DNA from 2 places in the Blastococcus sp. SYSU DS0619 genome. Region 2 is predicted to be linked to the other one. Evidence: riboswitches for the same ligand, from Rfam matches in the RefSeq annotation. Region 2 holds a riboswitch; the other holds the start of a gene.
What was found. A riboswitch is a leader RNA that binds a small molecule or an ion and turns the genes downstream of it on or off. The one in region 2 is predicted to bind cyclic di-AMP.
Positions count from the first base shown of each region.

Region 1: it holds a riboswitch for cyclic di-AMP, as region 2 does, so the genes downstream of both, ACI79T_RS11155 (hypothetical protein) here and ACI79T_RS17795 (NlpC/P60 family protein) in region 2, are expected to answer to the same signal.

Region 1 is NZ_JBJHAM010000007.1:93,628-103,309, forward strand. It holds gene ACI79T_RS11130 (protein adenylyltransferase SelO) at 1-1,015, shown strand, start outside; gene ACI79T_RS11135 (hypothetical protein) at 1,075-1,230, shown strand; gene ACI79T_RS11140 (NADPH:quinone oxidoreductase family protein) at 1,346-2,317, shown strand; gene ACI79T_RS11145 (protein kinase domain-containing protein) at 2,328-4,277, opposite strand; gene ACI79T_RS11150 (hypothetical protein) at 4,399-4,731, shown strand; gene ACI79T_RS11155 (hypothetical protein) at 4,788-5,657, opposite strand; cyclic di-AMP (ydaO/yuaA leader) riboswitch at 5,929-6,074, opposite strand; gene ACI79T_RS11160 (bifunctional 3'-5' exonuclease/DNA polymerase) at 6,243-7,907, opposite strand; gene ACI79T_RS11165 (DNA-directed RNA polymerase subunit alpha C-terminal domain-containing protein) at 7,952-8,548, opposite strand; gene ACI79T_RS11170 (saccharopine dehydrogenase family protein) at 8,598-9,682, opposite strand, start outside.
Region 2 is NZ_JBJHAM010000020.1:58,987-68,668, forward strand. It holds gene ACI79T_RS17780 (AMP-dependent synthetase/ligase) at 1-631, shown strand, start outside; gene ACI79T_RS17785 (glycosyltransferase family 4 protein) at 687-1,823, opposite strand; gene ACI79T_RS17790 (M48 family metallopeptidase) at 1,820-3,103, opposite strand; gene ACI79T_RS17795 (NlpC/P60 family protein) at 3,358-4,440, opposite strand; cyclic di-AMP (ydaO/yuaA leader) riboswitch at 4,458-4,636, opposite strand; gene ACI79T_RS17800 (hypothetical protein) at 4,823-5,143, opposite strand; gene ACI79T_RS17805 (D-alanyl-D-alanine carboxypeptidase family protein) at 5,230-6,969, opposite strand; gene ACI79T_RS17810 (DEDD exonuclease domain-containing protein) at 7,166-8,947, shown strand; gene ACI79T_RS17815 (Lrp/AsnC family transcriptional regulator) at 8,944-9,228, shown strand; gene trpD (anthranilate phosphoribosyltransferase) at 9,322-9,682, opposite strand, start outside.

The sequences.
Region 1 (9,682 bases), on a different contig from region 2:
CCCGACCACCCGCTCGCTGGCCGTCGTCGCGACCGGCCGCGCCGTGCGCCGGGAGACCCTCCTCCCCGGCGCCGTCCTCGCCCGGGTGGCGAGCAGCCACCTGCGCGTCGGCAGCTTCCAGTACGCGCGGGCCACCGGCGACGTCGAGCTGCTGCGCCGGCTGGCCGACCACGCGATCGACCGGCACCACCCCGCCGCCGCGGCGGCCGAGCAGCCCTACCGCGCGCTGTTCGACGCGGTCGTGGCCGCCCAGGCGTCGCTGATCGCGCAGTGGATGCTCGTCGGCTTCGTCCACGGGGTCATGAACACCGACAACACGACGATCTCCGGCGAGACCATCGACTACGGCCCGTGCGCCTTCCTCGACGCCTACGACCCGGCAACCGTCTACAGCTCCATCGACACCGGCGGGCGCTACGCCTACGGCAACCAGCCGGTGGTGGCCCAGTGGAACCTGGCCCGGCTCGCCGAGGCCCTCCTCCCCCTCCTGCACGAGGACGAGGAGCAGGCCGTCCCCCTGGCCGTGGAGTCCCTCCACCGGTTCGCGCCGCAGTACGAGGCCGCCTGGACCGCCGGGGTGCGGGCGAAGCTGGGGCTGCCGGACGGGCTGGAGGACGCGGTGGTGCGCGCCCTGGCCGAGGACCTGCTGACCCTGCTCCGGCAGGACCACGTCGACCTGACGTCGCTCTTCCGCGCCCTCGGTGGGGCCGCGCGCGGCAACGCGGAGCCGGTGCGGCTGCTCTTCCTCGACCTCGCCGGGATCGACGGCTGGCTGGCGCGCTGGCGGGCCCTGGCCCCCGACGCCGCGGGGATGGACCGGGTCAACCCGGTCTACATCCCCCGCAACCACCTGGTCGAGGAGGCCCTCGACGCCGCGACCGAGGGGGACCTCGCTCCCCTCGGGCAGCTCCTCGGGGCCGTGACCGCGCCGTTCGACGAGCGACCGGGCCTCGAGCGCTACGCCGGGCCGGCTCCGCAGGACTTCGGCGCCTACCGCACCTTCTGCGGCACCTGAGCCGCGCCGGCGCCGGACGGTGCCGGGTTGGCGGCGGCCCGCCCGGGTAGTGCGAGCCGGTGCCGCGCGAGATGGACCCCAAGGACCCCGACACCCTCTACGCCGAGGGGCCGGTGGCCCCCGAGCCACCGGACGACGACGTCCCCGAGACCTCCCCCGTGGCCGACTCCGGCGGCACCGGGCCGGGTCCCGACGACCTCGACCGGCTGCTCTGAGCCGCCCGGCCCGCGTCCCCCGGACCGCCTCCGCGCCCGTCTGACAAGCTCGGTGGCACCCGGCCGTCGTGACGACGCGTCCCTTCGGCCTTCGTCCCACCGAGCAGGAGGACCTGTGCGCGCCGCCCAGATCAGCTCCCTCGACGGCCCCCGCGCCCTGCGGGTCGTCGACGTCCCCGAGCCCGCCGCCGACGGGAAGGTCCTCGTCGACGTGCACGTCGCCGGGGTGACCTTCCCGGAGGTGCTCCTCAGCCGCGGCGAGTACCAGCTGAAGCCGGAGCTGCCGTTCGTCCCGGGCAGCGAGGTCGCCGGCACGGTGCGCAGCGCCCCCGAGGGCAGCGGGCTGCAGCCCGGGCAGCGGGTGGCCGCCTTCCCCGCGTTCGGCGGCTTCGCCGAGGTCGTCGCCGTCCACCCGTCGCTGGTCTTCCCCCTGCCCGACCGCACCAGCTTCGAGCAGGGCGCCGCCCTCCCGATGAACTACCTGACGATGCACTTCGCGCTGCACCGCCGGGGTCGGCTGGCCGAGGGCGAGACCGTGCTGGTGCACGGGGCGGCCGGTGGCCTCGGGACGGCCGGCATCCAGCTCGCCCGCGCCGCCGGTGCCCGCGTCCTCGCCGTGGTCTCGACCGAGGCCAAGGGCGAGGTCGCCCGCGCCGCCGGCGCCGACGAGGTCGTCCTGGCCGAGGGTTTCCGCGAGCGCGTCAAGGAGCTCACCGGCGGCCGCGGGGTGGACGTCGTCGTCGATCCCGTCGGCGGGGACCGGTTCACCGACTCGCTCCGCAGCCTGGGCCGGGAGGGCCGGCTGCTCGTGCTGGGCTTCACCGGTGGGGAGATCCCGACGGTGAAGGTGAACCGGCTGCTGCTCAACAACGTGTCGGTCGTCGGCGTCGGCTGGGGTGCGTTCTGGTCCGGCGGCGAGCCCGGCTACCCGGAGGAGCAGTGGCAGGAGCTGGCTCCGCTGCTCGAGCAGGGACGGCTCGAGCCACCCCTGGGGTCCGTGCACGAGCTGGCCGACGCCGCCGCGGCCGTCGCCGAGCTCGACGAGCGCCGCGCCACCGGCAAGGTGCTGATCCGCGTCCGCGCCTGACCGGCCGGGATCAGACCCGGGGGTCGGTCCCGCCGTCCGTCTCGTCCTCCGGGGTCACCGTCGGGGTCGTCGGCGCGTCGGTCTCGTCGGCCGGCGGGGTGGTGGGCGTCCCGGTGTCCTCCGCCGGCGGGGTGGTCGGCGTCCCGGTGTCCTCGACCGGCGGGGTGGTCGGCGTCCCGGTGTCCTCGACCGGCGGGGTGGTCGGCGTCCCGGTGTCCTCCGCCGGCGGGGTCGTCGGCGTCCCGGTGTCCTCCGCCGGCGGGGTCGTCGGCGTCCCGGTGTCCTCCGCCGGCGGGGTCGTCGGCGTCCCGGTGTCCTCGACCGGCGGGGTCGTGGGCGTCCCGGTGTCCTCCGCCGGCGGGGTCGTCGGCGTCGCGGTCCCCGGGGCGGCCGTGTCGTCGCCCGGGCTGCTGGGCGCGGACGTGCCGGGCGCCGGCTCCTCGGCGGCCGACGACTCCGGCGCCGTCGTCGTCGGCGTCGTCGCCGGCGCGGGCCGGGGCGCAGGCGGGGCCGCCGGGACCGGTGCTTCCTCGTCGACGGGCGACGGCGTGCCCGGTGCGGCCGGCGGGGCCGCGACCAGGACGACCACTTCGTCACCGGGGAGGAGCTGCGGACCGGCGGCCTGCAGAGCGGTCACGGTCCCCGCGACGCCGCCCGGGGTGGCGTCCTGCTCCAGCCGGACCGTCAGGCCGAGCGCGCTGAGCTCGGCGACGACCTCCTCGACCGGTCGCCCGACGTAGTCCGCGGCCACCAGGTCGACCACCGCGATCGGCTGCGACTCGGCGGCGCCGGCCGACCCCCCGGGATCGGAGCCGGCAGCCCCGATCACCGCGGCCGTGCCACCGCCGAGCAGGAGGAAGGCCACCACCGGGAGCACGACCCGCAGCGCCGGACGGCGCGCCGCGGACCGCTCCGCGATGGGACCGGAGACCCGCCGGGCGCCGGCGCCCTTGGAATCGGCCCTGCCGCCGGAAGTACCGGCCCCCGAGGTGGCGGCCCCCGCGGCGCCGGCCCCGGCAGTGCCGGGCCCGCGGTGCGCGCCGGTGCCGCGCCGGGAGCCCGTGCCGCGGGACGCCGCCACGACGGCCACCGGCCGGGTGACCGACGCCGTGTCCAGCGGGCCGTGCATCGTCTCCTCGACCGCGTGCAGGAACGCGGTCCCGTCGGGCAGGCGGTCCTCCGGGTCCTTCACCAGCGCGGCGTCGATCAGGGCGCGGACGTCCTGCGGCAGCTCGGCCGGCAACGGCTCGGGGTGCTCCTGCACCTGCTTGAGCGCGACGGTCACCGGGTTGTCGCCCTCGAAGGCCGCGTGCCCGGCCAGCGACTCGTAACCGACCAGCCCCAGCGCGTAGACGTCACCCGCCGGGCCCACGTGCTCACCCCGGGCCTGCTCCGGCGACATGTACTGCGCGGTGCCGATCACCTGGCCGGTCTGGGTCAGGGGCACGCTCCCCGCCGACCAGGAGATGCCGAAGTCGGTGAGCTTCACGGTGCCGTCGGGGGTGAGCAGGATGTTGGCCGGCTTCACGTCGCGATGCACCACGCCGGCCTGGTGGGCCGCGGCGAGCCCGGCCGCCGCCTGCTGGAGGATCGCCAGCGCGGCGCCGGTGCCGAGCGAGCCGTCCTCGGCCAGCCATGCCGAGAGCGGCGGCCCCTCGACGAGCTCCATGACCAGGTAGGCCAGGTGCTCCCCGGTGCGGTCCGCGGTCGACTCGCCGTAGTCGAGGACGGCGGCGATGTTGGGGTGGCTCAGGCTCGCCGCGTTCCGGGCCTCGGAGCGGAACCGCGCGACGAACAGCGGGTTGTCGGCGTACTCGCTGCGAAGCACCTTCACGGCCACCGGGCGGTCGAGCAGCACGTCGCGCCCGCGCCACACCTCGCCCATCCCGCCGACGGCGATCAGGTCGAGCAGCTCGTAGCGGTCGCCGAGGATCTGCCGGCTGGTGTCGGCCGTGGTCACTCCCGATCCCCTCGTGCTCGTCGCCGCGAGATGGTCCCCACCCGTCGGTCCCGCGCCCTGTGGAGTGCCCGTCGAGACCCGAGCTGAACCCCCGCCACGCCCGGGGAGTCACACTGGTGTCGTGCCTTCGCCCCCGCCCCGGCCGTTCGCCCAGGTCCGCGGCGTGGTCCGGCTGCTCAACACCGCCGCGGGCCGGGTCCTGTGCCTGGCCGGGGAGGTCGACGACGCCGCCGTCGCCGCGTTCCTGCACCGCTACGGCGGCGAACCGGTGCGGGTGGACGCCGTCGACGCCGGATCGGTCACCGGGCTGTCGTCCGCCGGGCGGCTGCTGCTGCTCGACCACCTGGACGCCGCGGTCGCACGCACGGGCCGCCCGCTCCCGGTGCGCCACTCACCGGAGCTGGCGCGGGCCCTGGACGAGGACGGCCCACTCCTCGCCGCCCGTCCGGACTGACCCGGGCCCGCGGGACCGGCCGCACCCCGGACCCCACGGGCCCGGGGTGACGGCGCTCAGCCCTGGTAGTTCACGTGCACGTGGTCGAAGTGGTTGGCCGTGGCGCTGCCGCGGTTCTCCATGGCCTTCCAGGACCCCCCGGCCGAGGACAGCATCCGCTGCTCCCAGATCAGGTAGTCCACGCCCAGCTCGTCCCAGTGCGCCCGGTGGTACTCGACGATCGCGTCACCGAGCGCCGCGTTCGACATCACCATGTAGTCCAGCGCCAGCCCGGACGGGTGGCCACCCGGGTCGGCCGCGCTCGCGCGGGTGCCGCCGAGCGTGATGCCGGCGGCGCCGGGCACGTTGCTGACCACGGCGTCGGCCGCCGCCTGCACCACCGGCCGGTGGCTGCCCGCGGTGTTGCTGATCTTGGCGACCGCCGACGCGACCACCGATGCGGCCGCCGTCGCGGCGGCGCGGGCCTGCTGGCTGGGGCTCGCGGCCGCGGCCGCCGGCGCGGGGGCTGCCGCCGACGCGGCGGCGGCAGCGGCCTCCGCCTCCGCCTTGGCCTTCGCCTCGGCCTCGGCGCGGGCGGCGGCCTCGGCCTCGGCCTGCTGCCGGTCGAGCTCCGCCTGGTCGGCGGCGGCCTGCGCCTGCTGAGCCGCGGCCTGCTCGGCGTCGCGGGTGCTGCGGCTGGCGGCGAGGTCCTGCAGCGGCGCGAGGTCCTCGGTGACGTCGATGGGACCGGAGGAGGCGGTGAGCCCCAGCTCCTGGGCGACGCTGACCGACTGCGGCGTCTCCGCCACGGCCTGCGCGGCCGGCTCGACGCCGACGAGGGTGTTGACCAGGACGGCGCCGGCTGCGGCGACCGCCAGGTACATGGCCGGGCGGCGGACGTGCGCGGGGGGCCGGCGGCGGCCGGACGTGGTGGTGCGGGGGTTCATGGGTGCGGGAGCTCCGAAGGTGTCACGCGGCCGGCCGGAGGGCGGGCCGCGGCGGGGGTGCGGGCAGCGGGGCGCCGGCGTCGGGCCGGCTGGGCGGGCCACCGGGAGACGGCGAGGAGCCGGTCGAGCGGGAAGTGCTCGGAGGTGGCCGGACAGCGGGCGGGACGCCGGGTGCGCGGTGCGATCAGCTCCGCGGACGCACCCGGGTGCGGCGGTGCCGGCGGGAGCTGAGGCGTGCGGTGGTGCAAGGGCGCGCCATGCGGCGGCTCTCCGTTTCTTCCGTTGCCGCCTACCGGGTTAGCTGACGGATTCGGGCGTGGAAGTCGCCCTACCCGCGCCGACGTGCTCGGCGCGCGATTCACCCCAGTGCTGCGGTGGGTCCCCGGCTCACCCGCGGCGCGATGGCAGCGGGCGACTCGGCGGCGTCCGACCGGACTCCCCGGATGGGGACGTGGCGACCGATCGGACCTGGCCACGGTAACCGCCGTTATGCATCCGTGACAACGAGGAGCGGGCTATTTCCACGGCGTGAGGTGTGTCGCGTGCCGGCTCCGGGCCCATCGGCGGTGTAAGGGCCGCATCCGGTCAGCCGGCGTCGGCCCACGACCGGACCACGGCGACGTCGAGCGGGAAGTCCACCGGGAAGCCGCCGAACAGCAGGCGCCCGGCGGTGGACGCCGCGGCCCGCACCGCCGTCACCACCTCGTCGGCGAGCTGCTCGGGCGCGTGCACGACGACCTCGTCGTGCAGGAAGAACACCAGGTGCGGTCGGCTCTCCAAGGGGCCGTCGCCGCCCAGCCGCCACAGCCGGTTGCGGAGGTCTGCCAGCCAGCACAGCGCCCACTCCGCGCCGGTGCCCTGGACCACGAAGTTGCGGGTGAACCGGCCCCAGGCGCGGCGGGCCCGGTCGCGCTCGTCCCGCGAGCCGGGCTGCTCCGCGGGCTCGCCGAGATCGACCGCGCGCTGCGCCCACGCCCCGGCGGGCGGCGGCGATCCCCGGCCCAGCAGCGTGTGCACCACCTCCCCGCGCTCCCCCGCCCGGGCGGCCGCCTCGACCAGGCCGATGGCCTGCGGGTAACGGCGGGTCAGCCGGGGCATCATCCGGCCGCTCTCGCCGCGGGTGCCGCCGTACATCGCCCCGAGGATGCCGAGCTTCGCCTCCGCCCGCGTGGCCACCGCCCCACCGGCGACCATGCCCTCGTAGAGGTCCGAGGCACGCGCCGCCTCCGCCATCGCGCCGTCGCCGCTCATCCCGGCGAGCACCCGCGGTTCCAGCTGGGCCACGTCCGCGACGACGAACCGCCACCCGTCGTCCGCCACCGCCGCCGGGCGGATCAGCGTGGGCACCGACAGGGCGCCGCCGCCGGTGGACGCCCACCGCCCCGTGACGACCCCACCGGGCAGGAACGAGGAGCGGAACCGCCCGTCCCGCACCCAGGCCTCCAGCCAGCTCCAGCCGTTGGCCGTGAGCAGCCGCATGAGCTTCTTGTACTCGAGCAGGGCCGGGACGCCCGGGTGGTCGAGCTGCTCGAGGGTCCACGAGCGGGTGTCGGCCACCGGGAGACCGGCCTGCTGGAGCGCGCGCAGCAGCTCGGCGGGTGAGTCCGGGTTGAGCCCGGGGGCGTCCAGCGCGGTGCGGATCTCCCCGAGCAGCCGCTCGAGGACCGCGGGTCGCCCGCCGCCCACCGGGCGCGGCCCGAGCAGCCCGGTCAGCAGGCGCTCGTGCACATCGGCCCGCCACGGCAGGCCGGCGTGCGTCATCTCGGCGGCCACCAGGGCACCGGAGGACTCCGCCGCGAGCAGCAGCGCCAGCCCGTCGCGCCGGGGCGAGGCGGCGAGGACTCCCTGCTGGCGCCGGTGCTCGGCCGCCGGGTCGAGCAGGTCGGCGGGATCGGCGGGCGGGAAGAGCGCCGGGTCGGGCGCCGTCACCGGCTGCAGCGCGTCCCAGCCGGCGGTGTCCGCGCCCGCGAGGAGCGCCTGGTCGGCGAACGGGGACCGGCGCAGGACGGCGTGCGTCAGCCGGAGGTCGGTGCAGCGCTCCACCCGCACCCCGGCCGCCAGCAGCGCCGGGTACCAGCGGGTGGTGTCGTCCCACACCCAGCGCACGGCCGCGGGCGCGGACTCCCGCTCCGCGACGAGCGCGGGCAGCTCGTCGGCCGGGACAGCGGTGACCGGGGACGTCGTCCCGTCGTCGGCGAGCTCGGCGACCTCGATCGCGGACTCGCGGCGCCGGAGCAGGAGCCGCAGCACCCCCGCAGTGTCGCCGACGGGACCGGCGCCGCCGGGTGCGGCCCCTAGCCGAGCAGCCGGCGCAGGCAGCGGGCGGGTGCGGTCAGGACCGCCCGGGCGACGTGCATGCCGAGCCGGAGGAGATCGGCGTAGTCAGGAGGCCGCACCGCCGCGTCGGCCGGTCCGGTGGACGCAGTCCGGGCGGGCGCCGGACGGGCGGGCGCCGGACGGGCCGGCGGCTCGCCGGCCGGCTCCGGCTCGGGCTCCTGCGCGGCCGGGGCGTCCGGCAGCAGCAGGTCGACCGCCGACCGGCGGCGGGGACCGCGCAGTGAGGCGAACGACGGGATGGCCGGCGCGGCCGGGGACTCCGCCTCCTCCGCCGCGCGCTCCCCGTCGGCCGCACCGGCGGAGCGGTCGCCGGCGCCACGAGCGGGCGATCCGTCCGCCCCGGGCAGCCGGGCGGGTGGTTCGGGCACCACCGCCCGGATGGCGGCCACCAGGCCCGGTCCGAGCCCGGCGACGGCGGTCAGGTCCCGTCGGGTGAGCGCGGCCAGCGCCGCGACGTCGGTGATCCCCGCACGGGTCAGCGCGGTCACCGCCCGTCCGGGCAGGCCGAGGTCCTGGATCGTCCCCACGGGCAGGTCCGTCGAGCTGGTCGGCATGTCCGCCAACCCTAGCGACGCCGCTCCGGCGCCGCCGACGCACGGCCGTTCAGAGCGCGGTCACCTCGTAGGTGTGCCCGACCGCGCGCAGCCGCTCGACGAGCACCTCGCCCATCGCCGTGGCCGGGGTGAGCGAGCCGGACCGCTCGGGCAGCCGGTCGCCGTCGAGGGCGAGCGCGAGGGCGCTCTCCCCGAGCATCACCGCCGTCGCCGCGTAGCCCGGGTCCCCCTTCCCGGCGGCGGTCGCCCGGTACCGGCGGCCGTCCTCGGTGCCGGCGTCGACGACCATGCGGAACCACCCCTTCCGCCGGACCGCCTCGCTCGGGCCGCTGCCGGGGGCCGGCAGCACGCGGTCGAGCAGCGCGCGGGTCGGGGCCAGGCTCATGGCGGACACGGTGGCGACCAGCCCGGCGCTGACCCCGGCCGCGGTCACCGCACCCAGCGGTCCGCGGCCGACCCCCATGACCTCGCCGTAGCGCATGGACCGCCCGTACGCCCAGTCCTGCAGCGCGTTGCTCCGCCGCACGATGCGGATGTTGAACGGCGCCATCACGAAGGGCGCCGTCCACCGCCCGTCGGGTGTCCGGGAGGGCATTCCGGCGTCCCGCGGCTGGAGGGTGTCCGGCTCCGCGGTCCGGTCCGGGCTCAGCGCGAACGGGTCGGCCACCACGCGGCGCAGCGCGGGGTCCTTCTGCAACGCCTCCACCTGCGCGCGCATCGAGTCGATCGTCCCGCCGCTGAACCCGCCCCGGAGCGTGGCGACCAGCTGGACGTCGCGGAGCCCGCCCGCCCCGTCGGCGGCAGCCTGCTGCGCCAGCAGGAACACGCTCAGGTCGGAGGGGATGGAGTCGTAGCCGCAGGCGTGGACGATCCGCGCGCCGGTCTCCTTCGCGACGGCGTCGCAGCGCTCGATGGCCTCCCGCACGAACAGCACCTCGCCGGTCAGGTCGGCGTAGTGCGTGCCGGCGCGGGCGCACGCCTCGACCACCGGCAGGCCGTAGCGGGCGTAGGGACCCACGGTGGTCACCAGGACGCGGGTGCTGCCGGCCAGGGCAGCCAGGGACGCCTCGTCGGTGGAGTCGGCCTCCACCAGCGCCCAGTCGCGGCCGCCGGCCGGCAGGGCGTCGCGCACCT
Region 2 (9,682 bases):
CTACCGCATCGGCACGGTCGGCCAGCCCCTCCCCGGGGTCGGCGCCAAGATCGCCGAGGACGGCGAGATCCTGCTGCGCGGCGGCGTCGTGATGCGCGGCTACTGGAAGAACGAGCAGGCCACCACGGAGGCCATCGACGGCGAGGGCTGGTTCCGCACCGGCGACATCGGCGAGATCGACGACGACGGCTTCATCAGGATCACCGGCCGCAAGAAGGAGATCCTGGTGACCGCGGGCGGGAAGAACGTCGCCCCCGCGGTGCTGGAGGACCGGCTGCGGGCGCACCGCCTGGTCAGCCAGTGCATCGTCGTCGGCGACCAGCGGCCGTTCATCGCCGCGCTGATCACCCTGGACGAGGAAGCCCTGCCGCAGTGGCTGACGTCCCAGGGCAAGCCGGCCGACCTCACCGTCGAGCAGGCCCGCGAGGACGCCGACCTGCAGGCCGAGCTGGACGCCGCGGTCAAGGACGCCAACAAGGCCGTCTCCCAGGCCGAGGCGATCAAGAAGTTCACCGTGCTGAGCACCGACTTCACCGAGGACAACGGGATGCTGACGCCCAGCCTCAAGCTGAAGCGGAACGTCGTCATGAAGGAGTTCAGCTCCGACGTCGACGCGCTCTACACCCGCTGAGCAGCAGACCGTCCACCGAGCCCCGTCCCGCAGCCGCGGGGCGGGGCTCGGTGCGTCAAGGGCTCCGGGTCCAGGGCTCCAGCAGGCGCGCGAAGTCGGTCGCGATGGTCGACCACGACCACCGCTGCTCGACCCAGGCCCGCCCGGCGGCCCCCATGGCGCGCGCCCGCTTCGGGTCGTCCAGCAGGCCGGCCAGGGCGGCAGCCACGGCGGCCGGTGAGCGGGGGTCCACGACGTGGCCCGTGACGCCCTCCCGCACCGCCTCCGGCGCTCCGCCGGAGGTCCCCGCGACGACCGGCCGACCGCAGGCCGCCGCCTCCAGGAAGACCATGCCGAGCCCCTCGACGTCCAGCCCGCCGCGGCGGGTGCGGCAGGGCATCGCGAAGACGTCGCCCGCCGCGTAGTGCGCGGGCAGCTCCTCGTGCCCCACCGGGCCGGTGAGGACCACGGAGTCCTGCAGCCCGGCCCTGGCCACCGCACGGCGGAGCGACGTCTCGGCCGGGCCGCCACCGACCAGCAGCAGCCGGGCGCCCGGGTGCCGGGCGAGGACCTGCGGCCAGCCGGCGACGAGCACGTCCTGCCCCTTGCGGGCGACCAGCCGGGAGACGCAGACCACGACCGGCGCCCCGCCCAGCCCGTACCGTTCGCGCACCCCCGCGCCGTCGGCCTGCGGGGTGAACCGGTCGACGTCGACGCCCGGGGACAGCTGCGCCAGGCGGGCCCGGCTCCCGAGCGCCGGCTCGAGCCGGTTCCGGGTGTACTCGCTGATGTAGGTGACGACGTCGAGTCCCGAGGCGATCCGCTGCATCACCTGGCGGCTGCCCGGCAGGGCTACCCAGCCGGTCTCGTGCCCGTGCGTGGCGCCGACGAGGTGCCGCACCCCGGCCGTGCGGAGGGCGGGGGCCAGCAGGCCCAGCGGTGCGGCCGCGCCGAAGAATGCGGTGTCGCAGCCGAACCGGTCGACGAGTTCGGCGGCAGCCCGGGCGGTGGCCCGGGTGGGCAGCAGCATCCCCGTCGGACGGCGGACCACTCGGTAGGGCAGCGCCGCGTCGTGCTCGGCGGAGCCCGGCGAGTCCGACGCCAGCACGATCAGCGAGTCCGGTGGACGGCGTGCCAGCAGCGCCGCGACGAACGTCTGGATGCCGCCCTGCCGGGGCGGGAAGTCGTTGGTGACCACCAGGGTCCGGGTCACCGCGTTCCCTCCAGGAGGCGCCAGTCCTCGGCCATCGCGATGCGCGCAGCCGTGGTCGGGTGACTGCCGAAGAACCAGTGCCAGGCGGCCGGCGGATCGGGGTCGCCGAGATTCGCCGTCGCCAGCCGCTGCTGCATGGCGATGAACGCATCCGGGTCGCGGGTGAGGTCCAGGGCGCGCAGATCGGCCCGCTCCTCGATCTGCCGGGACACCAGGTTCTGCACCGGGGTCGCGACCAATCCACCGACGGCGACCAGGAACAGCAGCAGCGGCACGACGCGGGGGTCGCCCGGCGACTCCGCCCCCGCGCGGCGCAGCAGGCGCGTCGAGCTCAGCAGCCACCCGCCCAGCGCGGTCGCCGCCCCGGCGCCGAGCGCACCCATGAGCGTGCCGGTGAGCACGTCGTCGGTGGCCACGTGCCCGAGCTCGTGGGCCACGATCGACTCGATCCCCTCGTCCGGCAGCTCGGCGAGCACCGTGTCGTAGAGGACGATCCGGCGGGTGGACCCGAAGCCGGAGACGTAGGCGTTCAGGGCCGTGGTCCGGCGTGAGGCGTCGGAGACCAGGACGTCCTGCACCGGCGTGCCGTTCGCGTCGGCCAGTGCGAGCAGGTCGGTGCGCAGCTCGCCGGCCGGCAGGGGCTCGAACGAGTTGAAGGCCGGCTCGATGACCACCGGGTAGAGGAACGAGCCGACGACGACGAAGGCGGCCGCCGCTCCCCCGGCCCAGGCCCACCAGGTGCGCGGGGCCCGCCGGACCAGCCACAGGACGGCCAGGACGACCACGGTCGTGAGAGCCGCGCTGATGGCCACCGAGACGGCGACGTCGCGCAGCCAGAGCCCCCATCCGCGGGTGGACAGGCCGTACCGGTGCCGGACCGACTCGGCGTAGGCCGACACCGGCAGCGTCACCAGGCGGCCGACCACCACGAGAGCCGGCACACCCACCAGCACCTGGACGAACCACCGGCCGCCCAGCGGAGCGGCCACCGCGCGCACCAGCCGCCCGCCGAGCCGGGTCAGGCCGAGGACCGCCGAGACGGCCAGGCCGAGGACCAGGGAGAGCAGCGACGCTGGGCGCAGCGCGGCCGCGAAGGCCTCCGCACGGTCCAGCTGCGCGGCCGCCAGCCCCGCGGTGGGGTCGGGATCGGTGTGCCCGCCGGGCGGCTCGGCCAGCAGGTCCCACGGCGTGCGGACGACGATGACGACGACGAGGGCGATGCCGAGCACGATCGCCGTCCCCAGCGCAGCCCGGGCGGCTGGCCGCCCTCCCCCGTACACCCGGCCGATCCTAGGTGCGCCGTCCGCGGGAACCCCGGGGCGGAGCGCCGAGTGCACGCCGCGCAGATCGGCTCCGGGAGCCCCATCCTCGGCGCGATCCCGTCGAGCCCGGAGAACGACGAGGGCCGGTGACCTCGGCAGAGGTCACCGGCCCTCGTGGGACGGGCGCTGTCAGCCGGCGAGCACCCCGGCCGGCCTCCGCGCCGCGGTCCGCTCCTCGCTCGCTGGCGCTCGCTGCGATGCTCCCGCGGCTGTCAGCCGGCGATCCGCCGGGCGCCGTTGTAGCTGCCCATCGCGTCCAGGCTCGCGATCTTCACCGGCTGGCCGGAGGTGGCGGCGTGCACCATCTGCCCGTTGCCGATGTACATGCCGACGTGGCTGACCGGGCTGTAGAAGAACACCAGGTCACCGGGCTGCAACTCGCTGCGGGAGACGGCCTGGCCCATCCGGGACTGCGAGGCGCTCGAGTGCGGCAGGGTCACGCCCGCGGCGGCGTAGGCGTAGGACGTCAGACCCGAGCAGTCGAAGGCGTTCGGACCGCCGGCGCCCCAGACGTAGGGGTCGCCGATCTGGGCCAGCGCGGTGTTCACGGCGACCTGCGCGGCCGAGCTGGGCGCGACGACCCCGCTGGGCGCGGGCGCGGGCAGGCTGTCGCCGCCGTGGACCCGGGCCACCTCGGCCTGCTGCGGGGCCGTGAGCGCGTCGTACCGCCGCTGGTACTCGGCGATCTTCGTCTCGAGATCCTCCTGCTTGGCGGCGATCTCGTCCACGACGCGCTGGGCCTCGGCGGCAGCCGCGGCGGCGGCGTCCCGGGACTCCTCGGCGTCCTCGGACGCCAGCGTCACCTCGGAGAGCACGTCGCTGGTGTGCCCGGCGATCACGTCGAGCGTGCCGAGCTGGGACACCAGCTGGTCCGCCGAGTCGCTGGACAGCAGGACGTCCAGCTGCGACATGCCGCTGCCGGTGTAGGCGCTGCGGGCGAGCAGGCGGACCTGCCCGTCGAGGGCGTCGAGCCGGGCCTGGGCCGCCTCCGCCGCCTCGGTCGCGACCTCGGCGTCGTGCCGGTGCGCGTCCAGGGCGACACGCGCCTCGTTCAGCTGCTCGGAGACGACCTCGAGCTCGTGGCTGGCCTCGGCCACCTGGGCGGCGACCTCGTCGGCCGTGCCGGGGACCGCGCTCGCGGTGGCGGGGAGAAGGGTGACGGTCAGGGCAGCGGCTGCGCTGACCAGCAGGCCGGAACCGACCGGTCCGAGGCGGCGGGCGCTCGCAGGGCTGCGCCGGCCGACGGTGGCGAACTGCTCAGGGGCGTGCGTCAGTAGTGCGTGAGGGGGCGCCACGTGCGGCGGCTCTCCGTTTCTTCCACTGCTACCGCCGACCGAGTTAGCTGACGGGTTCGGGCTGGGAAGACTGGCCCTATCCCCCGCGGGCCGGCGAGCCGGTCGCGGGAGAACTCACCCCAGAACTGCGGTGGGTCCCCGGTACACCTCGGGCGCCGGTGCTGCGCGCCGCGCGGTGATTAGGCGGTGTTCGGTCGAGGTCACCCTTCGACGGATGACGACCACCCGGCCGAACGGCGACGACCTTAACGACCGTGATGCGCCTGTGACAATCGGGAACGGGAGAAACGTGTGGGACGTCATTCCGTCCGACACGGCGCTCCGACCTCGGCATTCACCCGTTCGGGTGTATGCGCGGCCCGCGCACGACGGGCACCGCGGGTCAGCCCGTGCGCCATCCGGAACCCTCGCCGCCGCGGCCGTCGGAGCCGTCGGGGTGGCGCAGGGGCGGCACCAGGCCACCGTCGGCCAGCGCGCGGACGGCCCGGCGTTCCACGTCGTCGAACTCCACCACCACACCCGGCGGGGGGACCACGACGTCCTCGGCGGCAGCCGCGGCCGACCCGCCGCGGGCACGGCCGGTCATCGGGACGACGACCGGATCGATCCCCTGCCATCCCGGCGGGGCGCCGAGCAGGACGGTCACCACGCAGTCGGCGCAGCCGGTCCCCCGGACGGTGCAGGTGTCGCAGTCGATGAGCATCGCTTCTTCTCCTCCGTGAGTCGTTCCGCACGCTAGGAGGAGGCACCGACAATTCCGGCGCACCGCCGTCCGGCCGCCGGGGCGCCTCAGGTCCCGGCGTACTCCCAGTGCCAGGGCTCCTCGCGCCCGTTCCCCGGATCGGCCCAGGTGGGGTGCAGGAAGCCGAACCGGCCGGCGTGGGCGACCATCCAGGCGTACTGCCGCGTGCCGAACGTCTGGATCCCACCGCACAGGTCGACCGCGAGACCCCAGCCGTGGTTGCTGGTGCCGGGCACCGCGGCGAGGGCCGGCTTCTCGCCGTAGAGCCGGACCTGGCCGGCATAGGTCCGGTAGGAGTCGGTGATGCACAGCGGAGCGCCGAACGCGGCCGCGTAGGCCGACGACATGGCGCGGTAGGCCGCCGCCGCGTCGCAGCGCAGCGAGTGCCCGCCGACGCCCAGCGGGCACATCGCGCTCGGCGGGATGAGCCCGTTCGGATAGCCACCCCACGCTCGGGCCCCGTCGTAGCTCGGCGGGTAGACGGTGTTGCCGCACTCGGTCCGCAGGGCTCCCGCGGCAGGCCCGGGGACCGGACCCGCCGGCCGCTGGCCCAGCACCGGCCGGCCGACGGCCAGCACCTGGTCGGCCGGCAGCGTCCGCACCACCACGGCACCGGCCCGCGCGTCGGCGGCGAGCATCGTCCGCTGGTCCAGGGCGATCCCGACGTGCCCCAGTCCGGCCTCGCCGGAGCCGAGGAAGACGAGGTCGCCGGGGAGCACGTCGGCGGCGGCCACGGGGGTGGCGGTCGCGAACAGCTCCTCCTGCGTGGCCGGCAACGGGACCCCGGCCCGCCGGAAGGCGGACTCCACCAGCGTCCCGCAGTCCCAGGAGTCGGGACCGGCCGTCCCCGGCGCGTACGGCCGGCCGAGCGCCTCCATCGCCGCGCTGACCGCCGTGAGCGTCTCGGCGGGCAGGACCAGCAGCGAGGTCGGCTGCCCCGGCAGCTGCGCCACCCCGCGCTGGGCACCACCCCCCGTGGCGCCCACGGGCACCAGCCGGTCCGGCAGGCCGCGCGCGGGCTCGCGCAGCGCGGCGGCCGGCACGGTGTCGACGCCGGCGGCGCGCAACTGGTCCACGTAGGCCCGCCAGCTGGCCGCCGTCTGCTCGTTGACGTCCACCTGCTCGCGCTGCAGCCGGGACAGCTGGCCGTCGACGACCTGCAGCGCCTCGTCCAGCTCCGTCGTCACCGCGGCGGCGGAGGCCTCGAGCTCGGCGACCCGGGCGGTGACCTCGTCGGCCCGTGCCTGCGCCTGCTCGAGCGCGGACCTGGCCCGCTGCTGCTCGTCCAGCGCGGCGCGCCGGTGCCCCTCCGCGATCCCGATGACCTCGGCGGCGTGCGCGTCGACGGCGTCGAGGAACCCGAGGGCGGAGAGCACCTCGCCGGGGTCGCCCGCGCGGAGCAGGAGGGTCAGCGGGGTCAGCGCCCCGCCGTCGCGGTAGACGGCCGAGGCGTAGCCGGCGACCTCGCCCTGGTAGCCGGCCAGCACGCCCTGCGCGTCGGCGAGCGCCGCCCGGGCCTCCTCCACCCCCACCTGGGCCTCGGCGAGCGCCGCCCGGGCGGCGACGACCTCGTCCTGCCGTGCCCGGAGGCTCTGCTGGACCTCCGCCGCGCGCCGCTGCAGGTGGTCCAGGTCGCCGCTGTCGAGCACCCCGGAGGTGCCGCCCGGCTGGTCGCTGGGCGCGGCGGCCACCGGACCGGTCGGCACCAGCACCACCGCACAGGCCGCGAGGACGGCCACCGCGGCCCGGAACCGGGCCGGAGGGCGCCACCACGAGCGCGCGAGCATCGAGTTCCCTTCCCCGATCGGGCCGGCGGCACGACCGGCGTCGCCCCCGGCACGAATGGTGTCCCGCACACGCCCGGGACACCAGGTGGGAAGGCCTGCGATCTGCTCGGACCCCCCGGTCGGGGGGTCCGCGGCACCGGCGGTCCGACGGCGCGCGTCCCCGAGACTGTCGGCACCCCGCCCTAGCGTCCGCGCCGTGCCACCCGCCACCGTTCCGCCGCGCTACCAGCAGGTCACGATCGCCGACATCGGGACGCCGCTGGCCCAGGTCACCTTCGTCGTCGTCGACCTCGAGACGACCGGGGGGTCGCCGAAGGACAGCGCGATCACCGAGATCGGCGCCGTGAAGATCCGCGGCGGCCAGGTGCTCGGGGAGTTCCAGACACTGGTCGACCCGGGCCACGAGATCCCCCCGTACATCAGCGTGCTGACCGGCATCACGTCCACGATGGTCGCGGCGGCGCCGCGGATCGGGTCCGTCCTCCCGGCCTTCCTCGAGTTCGCCCGCGGCGCCGTGCTCGTCGCGCACAACGCCCCGTTCGACCTCGGCTTCCTCAAGGCGGCGTGCGCCGAGAACGGGCTGGCCTGGCCGGCCGCGGCATCGGTCGACACGGCCGTCCTGGCCCGGCGGCTGCTCAGCCGCGACGAGGTGCCCAACTGCAAGCTGGCGACCCTCGCCCCGTACTTCTCGGCCACGACGTCGCCGACGCACCGGGCGCTCGACGACGCGCGGGCCACCGTCGACGTGCTGCACGGCCTGTTCGAGCGGCTGGGGCCGCTGGGCGTCACCACCCTCGAGGAGCTCACCGGCCTGACCCGCACGGTGGACCCGGAACGCCGTCGCAAGCGGCACCTCGCCGACGCCGTCCCCCACGGCCCGGGCGTCTACCTCTTCCGCGGACCCCGGGACGAGCCCCTCTACGTGGGCACCTCGACCGACCTGCGCAGCCGGGTCCGCAGTTACTTCACCTCGGGCGAGCAGCGCAGCCGGATCACCGAGATGGTCGGCCTGGCGCAGCGGGTGGACGCCATCCCCTGCGCGCACGCACTGGAGGCGGCGGTCCGGGAGCTGCGGCTCATCGCCCGGCACAAGCCGCGGTACAACCGCCGCTCGCGCTTCCCCGAACGGGCGCTGTGGGTGCGGCTCACCGAGGAGCCGTTTCCCCGGCTGTCGGTCGTGCGCCGGGTCCGCCCCGGCGCCGGGGTCTTCCTCGGGCCGTTCCCGGACCGGCGGGCGGCCGACGCCGCGGTGGCGGCCGTGCACGAGACGCTCCCGCTGCGGCAGTGCACCGCCCGGCTCTCCCCGCGGACCCCGGTCAGCGCCTGCGCGCTGGCGGACATGGGTCGCTGCGGCGCTCCCTGCACCGGCGCCCAGTCGGTGCCGGAGTACGCCGACGTGGCCGCCGTCTTCGCCGCCGCGGTGGCCGCCGATCCGCGGCCGCTGCTCGCGCCCCTGCTGGAGCGGGTGGACCGGCTGGCGGCCGAGGAGCGGTACGAGGACGCCGCCGTGCTGCGCGACCGGGTCGCCGTGCTGGTCCGCGCCGTCCGCCGTCGGCAACGGCTGCAGTCCCTGGCGGCCGTGCCCGAGCTGGTGCTCGCCCGGCCCGACGGCGACGGCGGCTGGGAGCTGTCCGTCATCCGGCTCGGGCGGCTCGCGGCGGCCGGGAACGCCCCGCGGGGCACCACGGTCCGCAGCGTCCTGCCCGGTCTGCTGGCCACGGCCGAGACCGTCTGCGGGGCGGACGGCGAGGAGACCACGTCGGTGGACGAGACGGAGCTGGTGCTGCGGTGGCTGGAGAAGCCCGGCACCCGGCTGGTCCAGCTGACGGGGACGCTGGCCAGCCCGGCCCCCGGTACGGGGGCCTACAGCGGGTTCCTGGCGCGGGTGGAGACCGGCCGCGACGCCCGTGACCCGTTCGCCGACGGCCGGTCGCTGGGCACCCGTGCGCGCCCGGACCGGATAGCATCGCCCGCGTGATCACCGCCATCGTGATGATCGACGCCGCCACCGACTCGATCGCCGAGGTCGCGCAGGCCGTCGCCGAACTCGACGGGGTCAGCGAGGTCTACTCCGTCGCCGGTGAGGCCGACCTGATCGCCATCGTCCGCGTCCGCGAGTTCGAGCAGGTCGCCGAGGTCATCGCCGGCCGCATCAACAAGGTGCCGGGCGTGGTCGACACCGACACCCACATCGCCTTCCGCGCGTACTCGCGGCACGACCTCGAGGCAGCGTTCTCGATCGGCTTCGACACCGACTGAACCCGGGTCCGCACACCCTCCCGTCACCCCCGGGCGTCCCGCCCCGCCCGCGGCAGGTCCCGGCGGAGCAGGAGGCGGAGGCGGCGGTGCTGCTCAGCCGCGGGCGGCGCGGCTGACGGACACCCAGCGGTCCAGCAGCGCCGCGGCGCGGCCGTCGTCGACGGCCGCGGCGGCGCGTTCCAGCCCGGCCGCCAGCCCGTCGTGCAGCCGGGCGGCGTGCGCGTCGAAGGCGACCAGCGCGGCGGCGGCGTTGAGCAGCACCGCATCCCGCACCGGCCCGCGCTCGCCGTCGACCACCCGGCGGAACACCTCGGCGTTCGCGCGGGCGTCCCCGCCCCGGAGAGCGTCCGGCCCCGGCGCCGCGATGCCCAACGCCGCCGGATCAACCCGGTCGGCCTCCACGGCGCCGTCCCGCACCGTCCAGACCGCCGACGTCGTGGCGGTGGTCAGCTCG